DNA from 4 places in the Paenibacillus sp. Y5S-9 genome. Region 4 is predicted to be linked to each of the others. Evidence: riboswitches for the same ligand, from Rfam matches in the RefSeq annotation. Region 4 holds a riboswitch; each other region holds the start of a gene.
What was found. Region 4 has a riboswitch for thiamine pyrophosphate ahead of tenA (thiaminase II). Riboswitches for the same ligand answer to the same signal wherever they lie in the genome.
Positions count from the first base shown of each region.

Region 1: it holds a riboswitch for thiamine pyrophosphate, as region 4 does, so the genes downstream of both, thiC (phosphomethylpyrimidine synthase ThiC) here and tenA (thiaminase II) in region 4, are expected to answer to the same signal.
Region 2: it holds a riboswitch for thiamine pyrophosphate, as region 4 does, so the genes downstream of both, V6669_RS02320 (ABC transporter substrate-binding protein) here and tenA (thiaminase II) in region 4, are expected to answer to the same signal.
Region 3: it holds a riboswitch for thiamine pyrophosphate, as region 4 does, so the genes downstream of both, V6669_RS04505 (ECF transporter S component) here and tenA (thiaminase II) in region 4, are expected to answer to the same signal.

Region 1 is NZ_CP145887.1:722,727-727,978, forward strand. Features, by position in the region: gene V6669_RS03355 (alpha/beta fold hydrolase) at 1-685, opposite strand, end outside; gene V6669_RS03360 (IclR family transcriptional regulator) at 1,045-1,788, shown strand; TPP riboswitch at 1,938-2,051, shown strand; gene thiC (phosphomethylpyrimidine synthase ThiC) at 2,502-4,259, shown strand; gene V6669_RS03370 (hypothetical protein) at 4,791-5,252, opposite strand, start outside.
Region 2 is NZ_CP145887.1:486,627-491,878, forward strand. Features, by position in the region: gene V6669_RS02305 (ABC transporter ATP-binding protein) at 1-22, opposite strand, end outside; gene V6669_RS02310 (ABC transporter permease) at 60-818, opposite strand; gene V6669_RS02315 (thiamine-binding protein) at 818-1,108, opposite strand; gene V6669_RS02320 (ABC transporter substrate-binding protein) at 1,325-2,365, opposite strand; TPP riboswitch at 2,675-2,787, opposite strand; gene V6669_RS02325 (NAD(P)-dependent oxidoreductase) at 2,933-3,688, opposite strand; gene V6669_RS02330 (VOC family protein) at 3,706-4,092, opposite strand; gene V6669_RS02335 (hypothetical protein) at 4,266-4,775, shown strand; gene V6669_RS02340 (MFS transporter) at 5,215-5,252, opposite strand, start outside.
Region 3 is NZ_CP145887.1:1,013,974-1,019,225, reverse strand. Features, by position in the region: gene V6669_RS04515 (energy-coupling factor transporter transmembrane component T) at 2-796, opposite strand; gene V6669_RS04510 (ABC transporter ATP-binding protein) at 771-2,342, opposite strand; gene V6669_RS04505 (ECF transporter S component) at 2,343-2,936, opposite strand; TPP riboswitch at 3,167-3,276, opposite strand; gene V6669_RS04500 (copper amine oxidase N-terminal domain-containing protein) at 3,438-4,391, shown strand; gene V6669_RS04495 (pectate lyase) at 4,582-5,250, opposite strand.
Region 4 is NZ_CP145887.1:3,698,687-3,703,938, forward strand. Features, by position in the region: gene V6669_RS16280 (endo-1,4-beta-xylanase) at 1-1,632, shown strand, start outside; TPP riboswitch at 1,839-1,936, shown strand; gene tenA (thiaminase II) at 2,052-2,711, shown strand; gene V6669_RS16290 (CotH kinase family protein) at 2,836-4,521, shown strand; gene V6669_RS16295 (L-dopachrome tautomerase-related protein) at 4,772-5,252, shown strand, end outside.

The DNA of each region.
Region 1 (5,252 bases), 3.0 Mb from region 4:
GGAGATCGATCTGGTTATGAATGTTGTGGTACAGCGTATCCGGCTCAAGCAGGAACGTACTGTCCAGAATCATTGCATCCACTTCCTGTGTAATCAGCCCAGTCTGAAGCGCTGTACCGGCACCCATCGAGAAGCCCCAGACAACCAGTTCCTGCGCACCACGTTGCTTGGCGAACTGGATCGCACCGAGCAATTGCTGTGACTCAGCTTTGCCACCTGTGGCTACAGCTTTGTTCACCTGTGAGGCGAAGCCATAATCGAACATGACCACGTTGAACCCAAGTTGATGGGCATAGTGTGCCAGGTCATACATGGGTACCCATGTTTCTTCACGATTGGCACCATAGCCGTGACTGAAAATAATCGTTTTGCTTGCAGCATTGTCAGCAGGTATATACCATCCCTGCATCGTGCGGCTGCCATCTGCTGCCGGGAACGTGATGTCTTCATACTTCATGTTCTTGGCCTGCATTGGATTGGAGAAGACCGGTGCTACAGTAGGATTGGATAATACCCATGCGATATAACCATGCAGTGCAATAAAACAAAACAGTAGAAAAAATACAACGGAGAGCAGCAACGCTACGATAATATGTTTGAACCGAATCAGCCTCGGTGATAGGGAAGAGGGCAGATCGGACACTTTTGTTTGCAGCGGGGCTTCGCTCTGGGATGTTGGATACATGAATGCCCCTCCTTTGAAGTTCAGTTGAAGATAACAACGACATGAAAAGAGAATTGCGTTTATTTCAGAGCCTGCTTCAGAGCGATATCTTAATGTAATATATCTTTATCGTATGTTCCAATATAGTCAAAGTCAATTGATTGAGGGCATTTGTTACGCAATTGTTATATAGTTCTTAAGATATATGGGTAACATTACCTTAGTGTGTAAATTACAGGGGATTAAGTCTTATAAAAAGGAAAAATTTACAGGTTGGCCTATTTTGATTTTGGCTCTTTTTGGTTTACAGATGAGACCGTTTCTCATATAATTTATGTAACCAAGTTTCATGTGATGAAACATGAGGAGGGCATTATGCCATGGAAGATCGCAAGTTAACCGTCCGGGCTGTGGAACGGGCGCTGGATATATTATTATGTTTTACCACACGCAGTGATCTGGGACTCACCGAAATTGCCAGCCAGATCGGCTTGCACAAAAGTACAGTGCACCGTTTGATGGCTACGCTGGAGGATCGAGGGTTCGTGATCCGTGATGCAGCAACAGAGAAGTACCGACTTGGCATCCGAATCTGGGAGCTGTCAGCTCATATGTCCCGCAGTGATGATCCCGCTATTCTGCTGCTGCCTGCGATGGAGCGACTGAGAGATCGATTGGGAGAGACCGTGAGTCTGTACCTGCGTGATGGGAGTGAACGGATACGGATTCAGGCTGTGCAAAGTGATCAGGCGATTCGCCGAGTCGCCCCCGTTGGTGTTAGACTCCCGCTGTCTGTGGGCGCTTCCAGCAAAGTTTTGATGGCGTTTGCCACGGACGAGGATCGTGAAGAACTGATGAACGGCCCGGAATGGCCGGTGTTTATTGATCCGGCGGTGTATTTGGCGCAGATGGGAGATATCCGGGATAACGGATATGCGACGAGTTATGAGGAACGTGAGCCGGGAGCTGCCGCGGTATCTGTACCGATTATGGATCGCAGAGGCAATATTGCAGCTGCGCTCTCGGTCTCAGGGCCTGTCAGCCGACTCTCGCAGGAGACATTGCATGAATACGCACCTGTGTTGAAGGATGCTGCTACGCAGATGGGGCTCATGTTATCCTGATGTTGAGGTGAGGTTTTTTCTCCAATTGAGTTAGTGTTCTGGAATATAAAGGTTGTTTTTATGTTCCGGTTGCGCTACTCTGTAATGGACGGCCCAACGGAGCCAGCTTCATTGAATATGAACGGCGGCTTATGTAAGCCGCAACTTACTAACGTTACTGGGGGAGTCCGAATTGTCCGGACTGAGACGGAATCGCATGAGATTCCGGACCCTTTGCACCTGATCTGGATCATACCAGCGTAGGGAAGTAATCGGCGATATGACCACAAACCACCACATGATGTGACCCTTGTAGGGCTCTGTTAAGGAGCTGCGTAAAGGTGCATTATTGGTGATGGACATAAAAGTCGGTTCCTTCGGGGACCGGCTTTTTTATATACAGTGAACGGGCGATATAGAGCGGATTCTATGGGCTCCTTTTTCAATAATCTGCGAAAGTGGGCTTGGATGATGAGAGAGAAGTCACCATAGATTCATGATCTGTGTCAGCCTCCGTCTGTTGTGAACTGTACATGAATAATGTCTCCTCTGGTCTGGTGTAGGATCGCTCTTTCTTCTCTGTGCTCTGGATGATTTGGGACAGGTGCGTAAGTGAGCTGATGACGATACCAATGAAACCAAGTGAACGAACACTGAGGAGGAGACAAGCGAACATGAGTACAGGAAACCAAACGGGACAACAAGCGATGGAACAGGAACATAACGGTCAGCAGATGGAAAAGGAAACAGGAGCGGCCGAACGGGTTCAGCCCTTTCCGGGCAGCCGCAAAGTCTACATTCAGGGCTCACGGCCGGACATTGCTGTACCGGAGCGTGAGATAGCCCTTCATGACACAAATACTCCCCAAGGGGTGGAGCATAACGAACCGCTACGTGTCTACGATACGAGCGGCCCCATGACCGATCCCGCATTTCATGCGGATATCCGCGCAGGTCTGCCAGCCCTGCGCACTCGCTGGATCACAGAGCGTGGCGATGTCGAAGCTTATCAGGGCCGTACGGTTAAACCGGAGGATAACGGACAAAAGCCCGGAGGGAAGAGAGCCGGCGCCGAAGAGTACCCTGGATTGCGTGGCAAACCGCTGCGAGCACAGACAGGACGCTGTGTGACTCAGATGCATTATGCGAGGCAGGGAGTCATTACGGCAGAGATGGAATTCGCCGCCATTCGTGAGGGCGTAGAACCGGAATTTGTAAGGCAGGAGCTGGCGAGTGGACGTGCGATTCTGCCATCCAACATCAATCACCCGGAGAGTGAACCGATGTTGATCGGTCGTCATTTTCACGTGAAGATCAATGCCAACATAGGTAACTCTGCCGTATCTTCCTCCATCGAGGAAGAGGTGGAGAAGATGACCTGGGCGGTACGTTGGGGATCGGATACGGTGATGGATCTGTCCACAGGCAAAAACATTCATACCACCCGGGAATGGATCATCCGTAATTCACCTGTGCCGATTGGTACGGTGCCGCTGTATCAAGCGCTGGAGAAGGTGAATGGCGAAGCGGAAGCTCTGACCTGGGAGTTGTACCGTGATACGCTCATTGAGCAGGCAGAGCAGGGCGTGGACTACTTTACGATTCATGCAGGTGTATTGCTGCGTTATATCCCCATGACCGCCAAGCGGATGACAGGCATTGTGTCTCGGGGCGGTTCCATTATGGCAGCATGGTGCCTTGCGCATCATCAGGAGAATTTTTTGTACACCCATTTTGAAGAAATCTGCGAGATTATGAAAAGGTATGATGTGGCGTTTTCGCTGGGAGATGGACTTCGTCCAGGCAGTATCTACGATGCCAATGACGAAGCTCAGATGGCGGAACTGGCTACGCTTGGAGAACTGACGCAGATCGCATGGAAGCATGATGTGCAGGTGATGATCGAAGGCCCGGGGCATGTGCCGATGCACAAGATCAAAGAGAATGTGGACTTGCAGATGGAGATATGCCAAGAGGCACCGTTCTATACGCTGGGGCCGCTGACGACCGACATTGCCCCGGGTTACGATCACATCACCTCCGCCATTGGTGCGGCCATGATTGGCTGGTTCGGCACGTCCATGCTCTGTTATGTTACACCAAAAGAACATTTGGGCCTGCCCAACAAGGATGATGTGCGGGAAGGGGTCATCGCCTACAAGATCGCAGCTCATGCCGCAGATCTGGCGAAGGGTCATCCGCGTGCCCAGCGCCGGGATGATGCATTGTCCAAGGCACGCTTCGAGTTCCGCTGGCGTGACCAGTTTAACCTGTCACTGGACCCTGAACGTGCGCTGTCCTACCATGATGAGACGCTGCCGGCAGAAGGAGCCAAAGAAGCTCATTTCTGCTCCATGTGCGGACCGAAGTTCTGTAGCATGCGCATCACGCAGGACATTCGTGCCTTTGCCGCGGATAAAGGATTGTCCGAGAATGAGGCTGTAGCTGCCGGGATGCAGGAAAAGGCCGAGGAATATCGGACACGTTCCTAAGCGCCGGTACAGCGCAAGCTGGGCAGTCTGACATCGTTTGAAGGTGAGAATACTGCTATAATGTCGTCTGCTTCATCTTACTGATCAGCTTCCTGATACTTTTTATCAGCATTATGGTTGATTGTCTAGCAGATGTTTAATAAAATGAATGTAAGTAAACACCAATAAGAGTAGCCAGGCCAATGGCTACTCCTGCACAGCATTTGCGGTGGGTATTCCTCCGAGTGCAGCAAGTTCAGATGAAGTGACCCGTCAGGCCGTCAACCTGTGGCGGGTCACTTCTTTTTACGATCGATGTATGTCAGGAGCGCAATAATTAACATCGCGAACACGATTACGTCGTTAAAAGAGAAGTTCATAGGATCACCTCCCACTGGAGGCAAGCCTATTTCCCACCACAAATTGGCTGTACAAAGTGATTATACCATTTGAAATGCTCTTGTTCGAGAGCGTTTTTATTTTGCAAAAGGAAGCAATATAGTAGTTTTCACATGATTTTAGCGATTGTAATACTTCACTCCAAACCCACTACTACAATCGAGCCAGGCCCAAATTCTTCTCCAAATACGCCGCAAGCAATGCCAGCGGACTATGGATTGTAATACCGCGATCTATTGTAACCTGGGCAGCTGCGGGAGCCATAGATAGTTGGGCTGCCACTACCGTTTTACCCGAATACTGCTCAGCAATCTGCTGTAATCCTTCACGTACCGCTTCGAGATACCCTTGCTGATCTCCACGCATAATCAACTCAAATGTCCCAGGGATGCATACAGCTTCCGTCTGAGATGTCTTGGCAACGTGTAGTTGCCCATGCTCATCCTCTTGCTGTAATGCCTGATTCACCCGTGCCATCGTGCCTTCAACGGTTGCAGGGTTGGTGAATGCTATGATGTAATCTCTTGGTACTCGCCGCATCTCCTTCAATAACGGATCATCTATGCCGATCACGGGCACAGGGACCTGTGTGGCTTCCTGCTCCAGTACTGTCGC
Region 2 (5,252 bases), 3.2 Mb from region 4:
GTTCGTCCTGTTGCCGATTCATATGGTCATCACTTCCTAATATACAGATTACTTCTTTATTATCGCTTCTGTGGCCGCCAGCGCACGAGTAGCTTCTCCAGCAGGGCAATGAACAGGAAGAGCAGCAAGCTGAGCGCGACAATAATCATGATCGCCACGAATAGGCGGTCCGTACGATAAGCCGACTTTTGCAGCATCATATAATAACCAATACCCTTGTCTGCACCAATCCATTCGGCGATGATGGCACCCATCACGCTATAGGTAGCAGCGATTTTGACACCGGAGAACACGGATGGCAGCGCATGGGGGAGCTCCAGCTTCCAGAAGATCTGATGACGTTTCGCACCAGCCATGCGCATATAGTTCATCATCGCCGCGTCAGTACGGGTCAAGCCATCCATGGCCGCCACTGCAACGGGGAAGAAACATACCAGGATGATCGTAATCAGCTTGGGCAACAGCCCGAATCCGAACCAGATTAACAGAAGCGGTGCGAGCGCGATGGTTGGGATATTTTGACTAAGAATAAGTAAAGGATACAGGGCTGACTTGAGAAAAGGGACCAAATGCAGCACCATCGCAATTAATAAACCAACCGCGGTGCCAGCCGCGAATCCGATCAGCGTTAACTGAATGGTTGCGGAAGCGTGCATGCCAAGCCGCTCGGCCTGGGTTGCCGCTTCGCGGGCGATGTCGGATGGTGCAGGTAGCATCCATTTCTCAATATGGAAGAGGGAGACGGCTCCCTGCCATATCGCTATAAAGAGAATAACCGCCACAATGGGCGGCCATACATTTTTGAAATAGGCATGCATTAGCGATACTTCTCCGTCAGGGTATCCATGCTGAAGCCAGCAGGGCTATGGGCGATTTTGATCTGGGAGATGATGCTTGGGCTGCCAGCCTCCACAAGTACCTCGTGCATTTTACGGACAACCTCGAGCAGTTCCTCCAGTTCTCCCTCCATCGTGGTGTCGAGCGCGTTCACCTGATATTTCAGGCCGGATTGCTGAATAACTTCAATGGCGCGATCTACGTAAGGATAAGAATTCTCGCCATTTGGCGTTTTGGGAATAACCTGAATGCTAAGTAGTGTGCTTGCCATGAGAGATCACGGCTCCTTTCGTGATAAATTGCATGAATTGAACCAGGTTTACACTTATCACTCCGATTGCAGTACCCTCTTCTGATCGCTGTTATCCCCAGATTTCTTGAATCCATTTTCAATGGGGAAATCCGGGGATAAAGGCGAACACTTTGTTTCTTCAGATGGGTTCTGCACTCTTCGTTCTTGTGTAAAAAAGTTAAACTTAAGCAATTTTTATTGGGGTAAAAACTCGTTTGTATATGCTTTGCTTACATCGATCTGTTCATCGAGCAGTTTTTTGCTAAACATCCAGTCGGTGTAGTTCTGCCACACTTCCTGTTTTTGCTCACCCCAGCGCGTGGCGTCATCTGTGTACTTGGGACTAAGCCACTTCTGGCTTGCCAGGACCAATTCCTTGTCCAGATCCGGTACAGCCTTGATCAGAATGTTCGCCGCGTCTTCGGGATGATCAATCGCATATTGATACCCTTCGGAGGTGGCTTTCAGGAATGCTTTCACCAGCTCAGGGTCGTTTTGGATCGTCTGCTCGTTTGTTACAAGGACAGGTGTGTAATAATCCAATGCTTCTGAATAATCCTTCACATATAACATGTCGATTGGTTCCCCGCGAAGTTCGGCTTCAATCCCCGTCCAAGCGTAGAAAATCCATGCGAAATCAATGTCCCGTTTCACTGCGGTGAAAAAGTCAGCGTCACCCATGTTAATGTTTTTCACTTTGGATACATCTGCTCCGTCGCCTTCCATAATGGATTGCATCACGGCTTCTTCGACTGGGGAACCCCAACCGCCATAGGTTTTACCTTCAAAATCCTTCGGTGATTTGATATTCCGATCCGCCGGAGCAGCGAACCCGGATGTATTATGCTGAATAACTGCTGCGATGGAGACGAGAGGAACACCCTGTGTGCGGGCTTGAGTTACACTCTCCTGATAACTTACGCCAAACGGTACTTCATTGGAGGCAACCATCGTATCCGCGCCACCGGCACCTGGTTGAACAATCTCTACGTTTAAGCCTTCGGCCTTGTAAAAACCTTGATCTACAGCCGCATACAGGCCGGTATGATTCGTATTTGGTGTCCAGTCGAGCACCACTTTAATATCCTTTAAGGCGGCAGTGTCACCTTCGTTGCTGCTTTCCTTATTTGTGTTGCTGTTCTGTTCTGCCGGGGCAGCTTCTTTGCCGCCACATGCGGCTACAGTCACCATAAGCACGCATAAGAGCAACAATCCTATCGTTTTACGCCATTTCATCTGTGATTCTCTCCTTCGGTATGTCCGGCCGATTGGCACGGGGTACTCCTTGGCTTCATATCCAATCATCTTGCATAAATCGACAGATTTATACCAGTTGAGATCTGGATGACGTTATTTTTGAACGAAAATAAAACGTCCATCGATGTCATTCAAGGAAGCCAGACCGCGTTTAGCGGCAGTTTTTCATGCAATATCAGAAAGGTGATGCTTCCAAACTTATACTTTCTGATAGTAACAAAAAAAGCGTCCCGTAATCCGGGACGCGTGCAGGCGTTAGAGAGGTGGCGTTCAGCCATAGGGCTGTGCCATTTCGATATACTCCGATTCCTACGCTGGCATGATCCAGATCAGGTCTAAGGGTTAGTATCTTGGTGGGATACACTCTCAGCCGGCCAATTCCGACTCCCCTGGGAAACTATGAAGTTACGGGCATTACTAGGTGTAATTATAGGCCAGCCGGTGGAACGTGTCCAGTCAGGAACTGGATGGGGACACGTATGAACTTATCAAACAGACCGTTATACATATGTATAACAGTCTGTTTGGATGTGTTATTTTCAATAATTATCGTGGGGAATCATATAAGGCAATCTGACTGAGTGCAAAAGCATCGGATTTGGGCTCATAACCTACCTGTTTCTGAGTGGTTTCCAGATTCAATCGTTTAAACCGATTATTCGAGATCCCATGCAGTATGGTGAAGGGTTCCAGATCAGTAGTTGTAATTGCTTTGAACATCAAATCACACAAGTCAGCCGGACTAATATACGCGCTCATATCCCTTGCCTCCAGCACGGGTCCGTCTGGTTGAAAATCATCATATGCACCTATACGTATCGCAACACTTTGTAAACCCTCGGTATACGCAAAATAGGAAGCGAGTGATTCTCCAAAACATTTGCTAACCCCGTACAAATTCCGTGGGCGTGTTGGCATGTCCGGATAGACTTGAGCATCAATGGGATACCCCTCAATCGTCTGTGCACTGCTTGCAAGAATGACTCTTCGTACACCTTGGTCTTTAGCTGCACGGAATACATTAAATGTACCTTTGATATTGATATCCAACAACGATTCATAGAATCCGGCATGCGGGGAAGGGTCTCCCGCCAGATGTACAACCACATCCATGCCTTCGCATGCATGCTGACAGGCTTCGGGGTCTGTCACATCCAGTGTCATGATCTCATGACGGGTTTCTTGATACGTTTGCAGTCTGTCGGTATTCAAATCCGTTAGTCGCAGGTGATATGCTTCTGACAAGTATTGGGACAAATCACGTCCAATTTTCCCGGCTGCGCCCGTAATTAAAATGTTCATGAAATCAACTCCAATTCTTAGCGCTGGAAGAACTCAATCCATTCCTTTTCAGGTCCATAGATGAAGAAGTAGCGGTAACCGTTAGGCAGTGTGATAATCTCTCCATCGATAAATTCGGCTTCGGTGGCTTGGATACGTTTGTACTCAGAATCAAGATCATCCACGTGGATCGCAAAATGGTGCACCGTACCTTCGGAAGGCAGCTTGTCGCTGTATCCTTGAATTAACTCAATCTCAGTCTCGTTACTTCCATTGAAGCCGAGGAAGGCAAGCTGAATAACGCCGTTGGTATGCGTCACCCGGTCTTTCAGTTCCAATCCAACAACCTCTGTGTAGAAACGCAGCGTGGTCTCCAGATCACGAACGGCAATGCCAACGTGGTCAATGCGCTTTTGAAAACTCATAATTATATTCCTCCAAATGTAGTAAATTCTCTACCATTTTAAGGGATATCATAGGGCTGTACTACGAGGTTGTCAAATCGGATTTTAATTTGAAAAAACCATAAATGTTCACATAATGTTCACTTATGTGGAGGGTTTCCTCATCTCTATAATTACGAAGGTAAACAGAGAGGATGAGAGAATTGCCAGCAAGCAAGAAGGAACAAATTATTTTCGGATTAATGATGTGTACAGGAATGGTCTTGGTCATGATGTTCTTCAATCTATGGCACAGTGGGTTACTCGGCAAGATGTCCCCGCTTGAGATACTGCTTCAATTCATATTATGTTTTGTCATCGCGTTTCTGGTGGAGTCTTTCATTGTTGGCCCTGTGGCGAGAAAGATTGCATTCTCCTTGCCCTTCGACAAGTCCAACAAGATTTTGGGTGTGCTTGCTATGTCATTTTTTATGGTGATTGGCATGGTACTGATCATGTCCATGTATGGAATGATCTCGGCATATCTCGCGGATCAATTAAGTGGGTCATTCGTACTCCGTACGTACCTTCATACAATCGCTCGTAACTTCAGCCTGGCGCTTCCATATCAATTGATCATTTTGGGGCCACTCGTCCGATATGTATTTGGTAAATTCATCAAGGATAACGGGCCCGTAATGCCTGTCGTTAACAAAAGTGTGTGATTCGGTTGGCCATAAGTATTTCCTGGGCAATCTTGTGCAAATGAATAGATCATATGCTCACCTTTAATGAAAGGTGATCAGAGAATAAAGATAGGACACTTTCCACCATGATAACAGCGCTAACGAATCGAGGACACCTTATTAGGCCAGTTTTTAGGGAATGAAAAATCTAACGAATCTCAGCGGCGTTATTATGCAAAAAACCTTCAACGAGACCTTGAATTTTAGATAATTACCTATAATAACGTCTCTAGGATTCGTTAGATTTCAAATATCCTGAAATGCAGATAAATAGCGTGTGCTAGGTTCGCTAGAACAGAGTAACGCTACAAAAAAATGTCCATCGCCAATTCATGGCGGTGGACATCTCAATCTCTATAATAGGTATTCTATTTCTGATTCTAATTCTCAGGTTCAGGCCTGCATCGACACATAACTGTTAAGTCGCTGTATCTACCACATATTTGTTCTGCCATT
Region 3 (5,252 bases), 2.7 Mb from region 4:
ATTACCTTACATCCACCATCGCAGCATGATAAGGAAAGGTAACCCCGATGTAATAAGCAGCTGTTAAGGTGAGGATATAATAAAATACAAACCACAGATCAGCTCGGGAATAGCCAATCTGAATGTAATACGTCCGGCTGGCCCCATCCGTGAATCCCTTCGCTTCCATCGCTACCGCCATTCGCTGTGCACGGCGAATGCTCTGTGCCAGCAGTGGAATAGCGTAACGCTTCAGCGTACCATACACGTTCCAGCGAGAACCACGTTGCCTTGTCCCCCGAATGCGAATAGCGTAACGGAGCGTCTGGAATTCATCCAGCAAAATCGGGATCATGCGCATCGCGGCCAGAAAACTATAAGCATATTTTGCAGGTAGCTTCCACTGCTGCATCAGAGAATAAAACAGCCGTACCGGCTTGGTCGTAAGACCAAAGAGTAACCCAGCCGCTGCCATGCTAAGCGAGCGAAAACCCAAGTGTAGACCGCGATAGAAGCTCTCTTCGGTTATGTGAATCAGTCCCCACGTATACCATGTGTTCTCGCCCTTACCAAACATCATCATACCTGTAGATGTGGAGATAAACACCAGAATGAATGGGGACGCGTACAGGATCAATCTATACCATGGGTGACCTGTCCAGCACAGTAATAACATCATCGCCACAGCAACATTGGCCATTACATTCAGATTGTGAATAAGGATAACGATGACAAACATCATCGTCAGAATAATCATCTTTAATCCCGGATTAACGGTATGAAGCCAGGTTTCACGGTGAGGAAACGACAGTTGCATCAGATAACCTCCCCTCATCCACCGACCAAATTCGGGTGCAATATCTTTTTACAATTTCACGATCATGGGTAACCATAACAATGGCTGTTCCCTCTCTCCGCAATTGCTCCAGTTGGGCTAACATGGCAAACGTATTGCGGGCATCCTGTCCAAAAGTAGGTTCATCCAACAGCAGTATTCGCTGCTCTCTCACCAGTGCAGAGGCAACGCTCAAGCGTCGCTTTTGCCCCATCGATAATTGGTAGGGATGACGCTCAGCCAGGTCGATTAGTCCAAATTGATTAAGCATCTGATTCGTCCTGGCAAGTCTTTCTTCCGTTGTTAGCCTGCCCCCCAGCAATGAAAATTCCACTTCTTCCGCGACGGTGTTAGTCACAAATTGAAACTCCGGGTTCTGAAATACAAACGCAATTTGATCTGCAAGCTGCTCCGTTTTGCCAGAAGGCAGACCGTCCACCTCATAATGACCTGTTGTTTTCAGGATATTCATCAGAGATAACAATAATGAACTCTTGCCAGCTCCATTAGCTCCGACAACACCAATCCAGTCTCCATGCCATACCTTGGCCTGCTCCACCTGAATAAAGGGTGTTTTCCCACGCCATCCGGTGAACTGGTGCAAGTCCAGTGCAGGCTGATAGGTGGGTGATCCAGGTGATAAGGATGAACCATGAGATATGGGAAATAGGCCCGGTGTATCGGGTAAACCCGACGATTGCTGTGCTTCCAAGCTTGAGATGTTCTGATTCACACACACTTGAAGCTTGCCAGAAGTACTTCCCTCTTCTGCCTTCGTTGCCTGCTCTCGCTCCTCCCATATGCCTGGATACCAGATTCCATAATCCTTCAGCTTGCCTCGTTCATCCGTGAATACCTGCTGCGCTGGCCCATCCGCCACAATCTTTCCTTCAGGTGACAACACAATGATGCGGTCGACCATATCCACAATCTCGTTTATTTTGTGTTCAACGATGATGATTGTTTTGTCACTGGCGACACGTTTAACGGTATCCCACACCTGGGAAGTGCCCTCATCATCCAGCAGTGCAGTGGGTTCATCCAAAAACAATACCTCCGGGTCCATGGCAAGCATCGAAGCAATCGCAAGACGCTGCTTCATCCCCTGTGACATGGACTGGATCAATACACGATTCTGTTCAAAGGATAACCCCACTTGTTTCAGATAATATTCAATCAGAGCCGGCATCTTTTCACGTGGAATATTTCGGTTTTCCAGAACAAATGCGATCTCTTCATCCGTAAAGGACATACAGAACTGGGTATCCGGATCTTGAAAGACCACTCCTGCTTTGGCGGGAACCTGAATATCATCACATTTCATCGGAATCTCAACCGAACGTGGAATTAAACCGCTCAGAATTTGCAATAACGTTGATTTACCGGAGCCGCTAGGGCCAAGCAACAGCACTTTCTCTCCTTGACGCACAGAAAGAGACAAGCCTTGAAATACCAAGGCTTTCTCTCCCGGGAACTTGCATCTTAGATTTGTCACACTTACCGCTTGCGAATTCCCCTCTCCGCTCATCTAATCCAGCGCCTCATAATCCTGTTTGGATACCGGTCTGAGGGAGCGTGTTACACCGGTCAGTTCCAATGCTTTTGCGAGATAATAAGCGAACACTCCTGCAATCAGGATGCTTCCGATGAAGCGGAATCCGATAAATAACGTATAATTCCAGGCCGAGAGTGAATCAATATACCCGTACTGATAATCCAGCACAAGCGAAGCCGCTGCGGCTCCTATGGCTGCAAGACAAGTGACAAACAGATTGGTTTTGCGATACAAAAAAGCGGCAAAGAATATCTCGGCTCCCAACCCTTGCAACAAACCATACACAAGTGTGGACATGCCCCATTCACTGCCCAGAAAAGCACTTACCGTTGAAGCCGCAACCTCGGCGAGAATCGCCACGCCTGGTTTACGAATGATAACAAAAGCAAATGTGCCCGCCATAAACCACATGCCGTAGATCATCTGCTCCGCATGAACGCCGAATGGTTTCATCAAGTCATATGTAGGTCCCCATATCTTGTAAATCACCCCAAACACTACTGCGATCACGATGGTTACCAGAATATCCGTTAGTTTCAATCGCTTGTTGCCTGCTGTTGTTGCCATGTTCTCTACGTCCTTCCTTTGTTCCCTGTGAGGGTTATCATAATAAACGAAAAAGCCTCCCCGGTTCCGGGCAGGCCTTACGCGCAGTATACAATCCTCACAATGTGTAATGGATGGATGTCGAAAATACGGAATATCAACCATACCCCATCCGCCCTGGCATATACACCACCACAGCTCAAAGAAGGTCAGTTGTTCATCCACGTTCATTCCTCACAATTCACCCTTACATATCGCAAATCCTTGTTCTCTACGCTGGCATTACCCAGATCAGATGTACGGTCAGCGGCACAAGGCCACTCTCTCAGCCCAACTTCATTGAGCTCCCGGTTCACTTATTTCATTGCTTCTAATGTACATCAGATGGGTATTTGTGGCAATCCCTAGAAAAAGCTTTATTTGGGGTAACAGGGAACAGGACATCGGATGGTTCACTTTCCATAATATGAAACATTTAGGTTATGTAGTCCGTCTTAAACATTAGAAGGGAGATTGATAGTGATGAAAGATTACAACTCTGTTTGGCAGCTTAAAACATGGAAAATGGTCCTTGCCGCTTCGATACTCACCGCAGGCACGGCACCTGCCTTACTCTCATCCACTGTGGCGGAAGCCGCAGCAACCAAACCTAAACCGACAGCTTATATTAACAATGTTCAAGCTCAATATGATGTTGTCATACGGCAGGGTATTACGTACGTGGCATTGACGGAGCTTCAATTCCTCGGCAACTATACGTTTGGTTACAATAACAAAACAAAAGAGATCAGCATTAATACAGGCAGCGATAAGTATGTCCTTACACCTAACAGCAAAACAATGAAGAAAAATGGTCAAAATGCGACATTGTCTTCAGCGCCGATTCTGGTGAATGGTAAAGCGATGCTTCCGCTCCGTGCCGTCGGTGAAGCTTTTGGTGCCAAGGTGCAGTGGAACCAGAAGGCCAAGGAAGCCTACATTTACACTACCGATGCTACGATTGTAAAAGAATATAACAGTTCCGATCTGACTGTGGCGCGTGAAGCCGCACTGCATCTGCCCCGCTTTTCTGAACTGGGACAAGCACGTCTGGACATTCGCAACCCTTTGGGTCCAGTGGATTCATCCATTGAATACATTTTTGAACAAGGCAAAAAAGATCGTTTCTTCGTTGTTGAGGATAACGATCTGATCAGTTATTATATCCTCAAAAATGGAAGTGCCCTACTACAATGGCAGGCCAACATCAGCAAAAGTGCTGGAACCATCGGTGACCTGTTCTTTATTAAAACCAAAGCCGTTGCTGAAGCAGGGACTCGTCCTTCCGTAGCAGGTCAAACACTCGTATCATTCAAGTACTCTCGCATGCTTGAAGAAACCTCTTACGAAATCATGAACAAATTGGGCTCTATTGATACCGGTTCTGTTACCCCCGAGAAAGGCAAAATCATCGTTGAAGTTCTGGGAGAAAAATAATATGAGCCTCCGCTATAAAACATTGCTCAGGAGAACTATAAGAACTATACTATGACATCTGCATTACAAAAAGCGTCCCTCAAAGTCAGTGTGGCAATGACCTTGGGACGCTCTTTTTGGCGTTATATTTTAACTTCAAATCACAAGTGGAGCTTAAACTTTTACCAACTCCAGCGATTCAATCTCCTGTTTAATATTGCGTATTGCCGGATTGACTGGTCTTACCTGAAGCAAACCCCTTGAACAACGTTGGTACTTTGGAATAACGGGTATTCGTAATTTTGCCTTGTGATGTACTGCTGTCTGTACGCATAATCGAATCTTTCACATTGGAAATGTTTGAGTTATCCAGCGTCATATTAACTGCGAAGGAAGTTCCACCATTTTGGCGAACCAGTTTGCCAATATCATCTGCACGGAAATTTTTGATGTTAATCGTTCCAGCTGCATTCATCTGGAACACTTTATCATAAGCCTTGTACGCTGCCCCACCGGTAATATTAACCGTTCCAGCCGACTTCAATGTCAGAGCATCCTCGCCTACGTCCTCCCAGACTACATTCGATATATTACAGTTACCATAACAGTGAACACCATCGGCAGCAGGTGATCCGATATTTACATTTTTGAGCGTGGCCCCTGCCTCCAGCCGGAAGACTGGCTTCTGGCCCTCTGCTTGAGAACCGTCACCCAGTGTGGAAGGATTGGCTACAAATGTTTTGCCTTGACCGTCATAGGTCGTGCCCTTTGGAACAACAATCGTTGAATTAACAACTGTAGGTGCAGCAGCAACCGGAACTGCACCAAATATGGAAGCAACCAAACCAGCGGACAACAACAACGTCAATATTTTTTTCATAA
Region 4 (5,252 bases):
AGTCCCTTTTATGAACTAATCGGTCCGGATTACATTGAGAAAACTTATGAATTTGCTCGTGCAGCCGATCCGGATGCCAAATTATACTACAACGAATACTTCACGGAAGTCCCTGAGAAAAGAGAGCATATGTATCAGTTGGTCAAACGACTGAAAGAGAAGGGACTCATCGATGGAGTGGGTTTGCAATCCCACTATAATCTGGAATCCCCGCCCATCGACGAAATTGAAAAAACGATCAACATGTTCGTCGAACTTGGATTGGATATTCAGATCACGGAACTGGATGTGGATAGCGGAATTCCATTTGGTGAAGAGATGTCGGATGAAGTTGCGGTGAAACAGGCGTATCGATATAAGGAATTGTTGGATTTGTACCAAAAACACAAAGATCACATTTCTTCAGTTACCTTATGGGGACTCCAAGATGAGAAGTCTTACAACAACCAGGCTATGCTGTTTGATTCAGCCCTGAAGGCCAAAAAAGCATACTGGGGACTTGTGGATGAATCCAGCTTGCCTGTGTTGACACAGAGAGCCGTCTCACTTTCGGGTAAACCGGATATCAAAAAACAGTCACAAAATCCGCTCTGGAACAAAGCGGTGTCTACTCCACTGAAGGGTGACTCTTCGGGATCAGCCAGTTTCCGCACCTTATGGGATCAAAGTAACTTGTATATCCTTGTGGATGTTCAGGATGCGAATGCAGATGTGAATGACAAAGTAGACATCTTTGTTGATCTCAATAATGGCAAGACCACTTCCTATGAAGCAGATGACCGACACGTAATCATTAAGCGGTCGGGCAAAGCTGAGGGCGCGGAGCAGCGTTCATATCGTGTACGCGAGACAAAAGCCGGATATCAGGTTGAATTGTACATTCCATGGGGTGGTATACAAGTCGGTTCAGGATATGAAGTTGGTTTGGATATCCGTGTGACTGATGGCGCTGCAAGTGGGACACAACCTTATAATCCACTGTACTGGAATGATCGAACACAATCTCAGGAACAAGATACAAGCAAATACGGCGTGATTCAACTTGCACCTATGCCCCAATCTGCACAAGCTGTGCAGGGAATTGTTCAGATTGATGGGAAGAAAGACGCCCTATGGAATAAGGCTGTTCCATTTGAGGTAAAACGGTTGAATCAGACCGAAGGTGCAGAGGCAGTGGCTCGCGCAATGTGGTCAGGTGAGTATCTATATCTGCTAATCGATGTCACTGATCCAAACATCATCACAGATAGTATCAACCCATGGGATCAGGATTCGGTTGAGATTTTCCTGGACGAGAATCACCAGCGCACACCGTATTTTCAATATGATGATGCCCAGTTCAGAATCAGTGCAGACAATGTGGCAACCTTTGCAGGCAGTGCCTCACCCGGACGTCTTGTAAGCGCTGTGAAGAAAACGAATAAAGGATACCTCGTAGAAGCCAGAATCCAGTTGAATTCACTGACGCCAAAGGCTGGAAATGTCCTCGGTTTCGAGCTTCAAATTAACGACAACCAGGGCGGAGGTAAACAGAACGTAGCCAAGTGGAATGATACGACCAATGAGAGCTGGAGAAACACTTCCCAGTACGGAATACTCACTTTTGTCGGAAAGAACAAACTCGGGCATTAATCCATCGGCAGTAATTGTAAGAGTAGAAACCATCATAACAGTGGATAAAACTCAACCATTGTTATGATGGTTTTCATCGTTTACATACGTCACTCAAGCTGATGAGGTGGGATACAAACTGCCTTGACTATATTTAACAGCCCTTGATATACTAAATGGATGTTATTTTTTCTTTTATGGGAACAAGAAAGTAATCAACTACATACAACCGTTTGCGAGGGAGCCTTAACCGGCTGAGAGGGTGTTAAACCGACCTTACCTGATTTGGATCATGCCAACGTAGGGATGCAACGATGAAACGCTGTACTTGGGTAGCTCATGCGTACCCCTTGTTTTAGTGTATTTGTCTGCGAAACATCCTATGGATGTTTCGTTTTTTTGTTTTTAAATACATACATTATGAATTGGAGGAACACACGTTGACTATTTCAGAGCGACTATATCAGGCAGCACAGCCTGTGTGGAAGGAATGTCTTGAGCATCCCTTTGTTAAAGGGATCGGGGATGGTTCTTTACAGGTTGAACAATTTCGTTATTATTTGCTGCAAGACTACTTGTACCTGTATGATTATGCCCGCGTATTTGCACTAGGTATCGTCAAGTCGCACGACCCCAAATTGATGCAGTTTTTTAGTAAAAACGTAGATAACATCCTGAATGGTGAAATGAAAATTCATCGTTCTTATATGGAGCGATTAGGAATTACAGAGGATGATGTTTTTCAGGTAAAACCTGCACTGAAAAATGCAGCCTATACAAACTATATGCTCTCAGTTTCCCATGCGGGCGGTATAGCAGAAGTACTTGTATCGATTCTGGCCTGCTCGTGGAGCTATGCAGAGATCGGTCAAGTTCTTTCCCAAAAGCCAGGTGCAGCTGATCATCCTTTTTACGGAGAGTGGATCACAGGATATGCTTCCTCTGAATACAACAGCAACAATCAATCCCTTGTGGCGTTAACGGATAAGCTATTAGAAGGCTGTAGCGAGGAAACGTACCAACGAATGGAAGATATTTTCGTGATGTGCAGTCGCTTTGAGCTTGATTTTTGGGAGATGTCATGGAGGCTGGAGCCTTAAGTTCACTGGTCGTTCATTCAATTAGAGAGTACCATATGACGCCACTCATTCAGATTCATTTAAGAATTGCCATCTATGATGATTACATATAAAAAGATTTAACAACAATCATGAGGTGATGGCAATGAGTATATACAAATGGCCTAAATTTATCGGTGTAGCGGTGTTATGTACTGCAATGCTGACGGCATGCAGCTCGACTAATCAAGGAAGTGTGGACTCGGAAAGTAATTCGACTGAAACAGAACAAACGAATACGGATAATCAGAGTAAAACGGAGAATACTGCGCAGACAGTAGGGTATGCCGATCAAATCAACAAAAATGAGGTTATGTCCATTTCGATTGATGTGGATGAAGCGGCATGGAAAGAGATGCTGGATAATGCAAATGAGGAGCAGTACATCTCAGCTAATATTACGATTAACGGAACAACGATTGAAAACGTCGGAATTCGTCCAAAGGGTAACTCCAGCCTTCGACAAGTCGCTAGCGATGATACAACGGATCGATATAGTTTCAAAATCAAATTTGATGAGTATGTTAAGGATCAAACTTGGATGGGGTTGGACAAGCTCGTTGTGAACAACATGATTAGCGACAATAGTTATATGAAGGAATACTTGAGTTATGACATCATGAGTTATATTGGCGTAGATGCACCTTTATTCGCATTCTCCAATATTAGTGTAAATGGAGATACTTGGGGTTTGTACCTGGCTGTTGAAGACATTGACAGCGGATATCTCGCCCGAGCCAAGAATGATGAGGGTGAACTTTACAAGCCGAACAATGATGACAACATGGGGGCAGGAGGAATGGGAGGGCCAGATGGCAATCCTTTTGCACAAGGGTATGGAGATATGCAGCCTCCTACTGAAGGTATGGCGCCACCGGATGGTGCAAGTCCGCCGAATATGAACAGCGGGACAGGGGAAGATGGAGCGAATACACTACCGGAAGCAGGGATTAAGGGTAACCGTGGTCCAGGTGGTATGGATGGAAGCGGCAATGGTGTTTCATTGGTGTATACCGATGACAAATCATCCAGTTACTCCGCCATCTTCGACAATGCTGAGACCAAAACAACAGAGGAAGATTATCAGCGTGTCATTGAATCGCTCAAAAACTTGAGCACAGGTACCGAACTGGAGAAATATGTGGATGTGGACGAAGTTCTGAGATATTTTGCGGCCCACACGGTCGTTGTCAATATGGACAGTTACACGTCCAACATGGGACATAACTATTATCTGTATGAAAACGATGGACAGATCAGCATGTTGCCCTGGGACTACAACATGGCCTTCGGTGGATTTCAAGCTGGCTCTGCATCCGATGTCGTGAATCTGGCAATTGATACCCCGGTATCAGGGGTCAGCCTGGATGAACGTCCAATTTTAGGAAAGCTCCTTGAGGTTCCGGAGTATAAGGCCAAGTATCATGAATATTTGCAGGAGATCGTAGATGGATACTTCGCAGACGGCAAATTTGAAGAAAAAATGCAAAGCCTGAACAACATGATCTCGGAATATGTGAAGCAAGACCCTACAGCTTTTATTACGTATGATAAGTACGAGGAAGCTGTTACAGAATTGACCAAACTTGGCTCTCTGCGTGCAGAAAGTATACAAGGGCAACTGGACGGAGATATCCCTTCCACGACCGAGAAACAAAAAGAGGACTCGGATTCACTGATTGATGCTTCTTCGGTTGACCTGTCCAAACTGGCTGAAAATAATACTCGAGGAGGCATGGGAGGTCGCGGTCGTGAAGCTGCAGAGAGTAATCAGTCTCAGGATGGAAAATAAGTGACTTACGTAAAGCGAACAGATAATCAAGATGAGTTCAGCGATCAGCAAAAGATCGGACATTGAAGTAGACGGATAGCCTGAAATTTAATAAAACCAATGCGTACCGACATTTTGTCGTTCGCATTGGTTTTTTGTTCCTTGGACATTTTCAAAAACACGTAGAAAAAGACGATTAAGGGCCAGGTATTAGAAAAAGTCTGGAACATATTATAGGTAATATCTATTCAAATATGTTAAGGAGGATATCATAAAACCTATGTTACCTATGGAAAAGTATTTCGGCAAGTTAGAACTCGTTCATTCCTTTTACGGGGCTATGCCTACAGGCGTTAGTGTGTCCGAAACCGGGCGTATCTTTATTTGTTTTCCAAAATGGGGAGATGACGTTAGATTTACGGTAGTGGAAATTGTTGAGGGTCAGATGCAACCTTATCCTAATGTAGAAACGAATTTGATCAACCCATTAAATATCAAAATGTCCTTCATCAGTGTCCAAAGTGTTGTTGCAGATGGAAGGGGAACCTTGTGGGTACTGGACACGGCTGCACCAAATTTTTCTGAGCCTATGAAAGGAGGGGCAAAATTAGTCGCTGTAGATTTAAAAACAAATACAATAAAAAAAGTATATACTTTTGCAGAAGATGTGGTCTTGCCGACAACATATCTGAATGATGTCCGATTTGATTTTCGTGTAGGAAAAGCAGGTTTCGCATATATAACGGACTCTT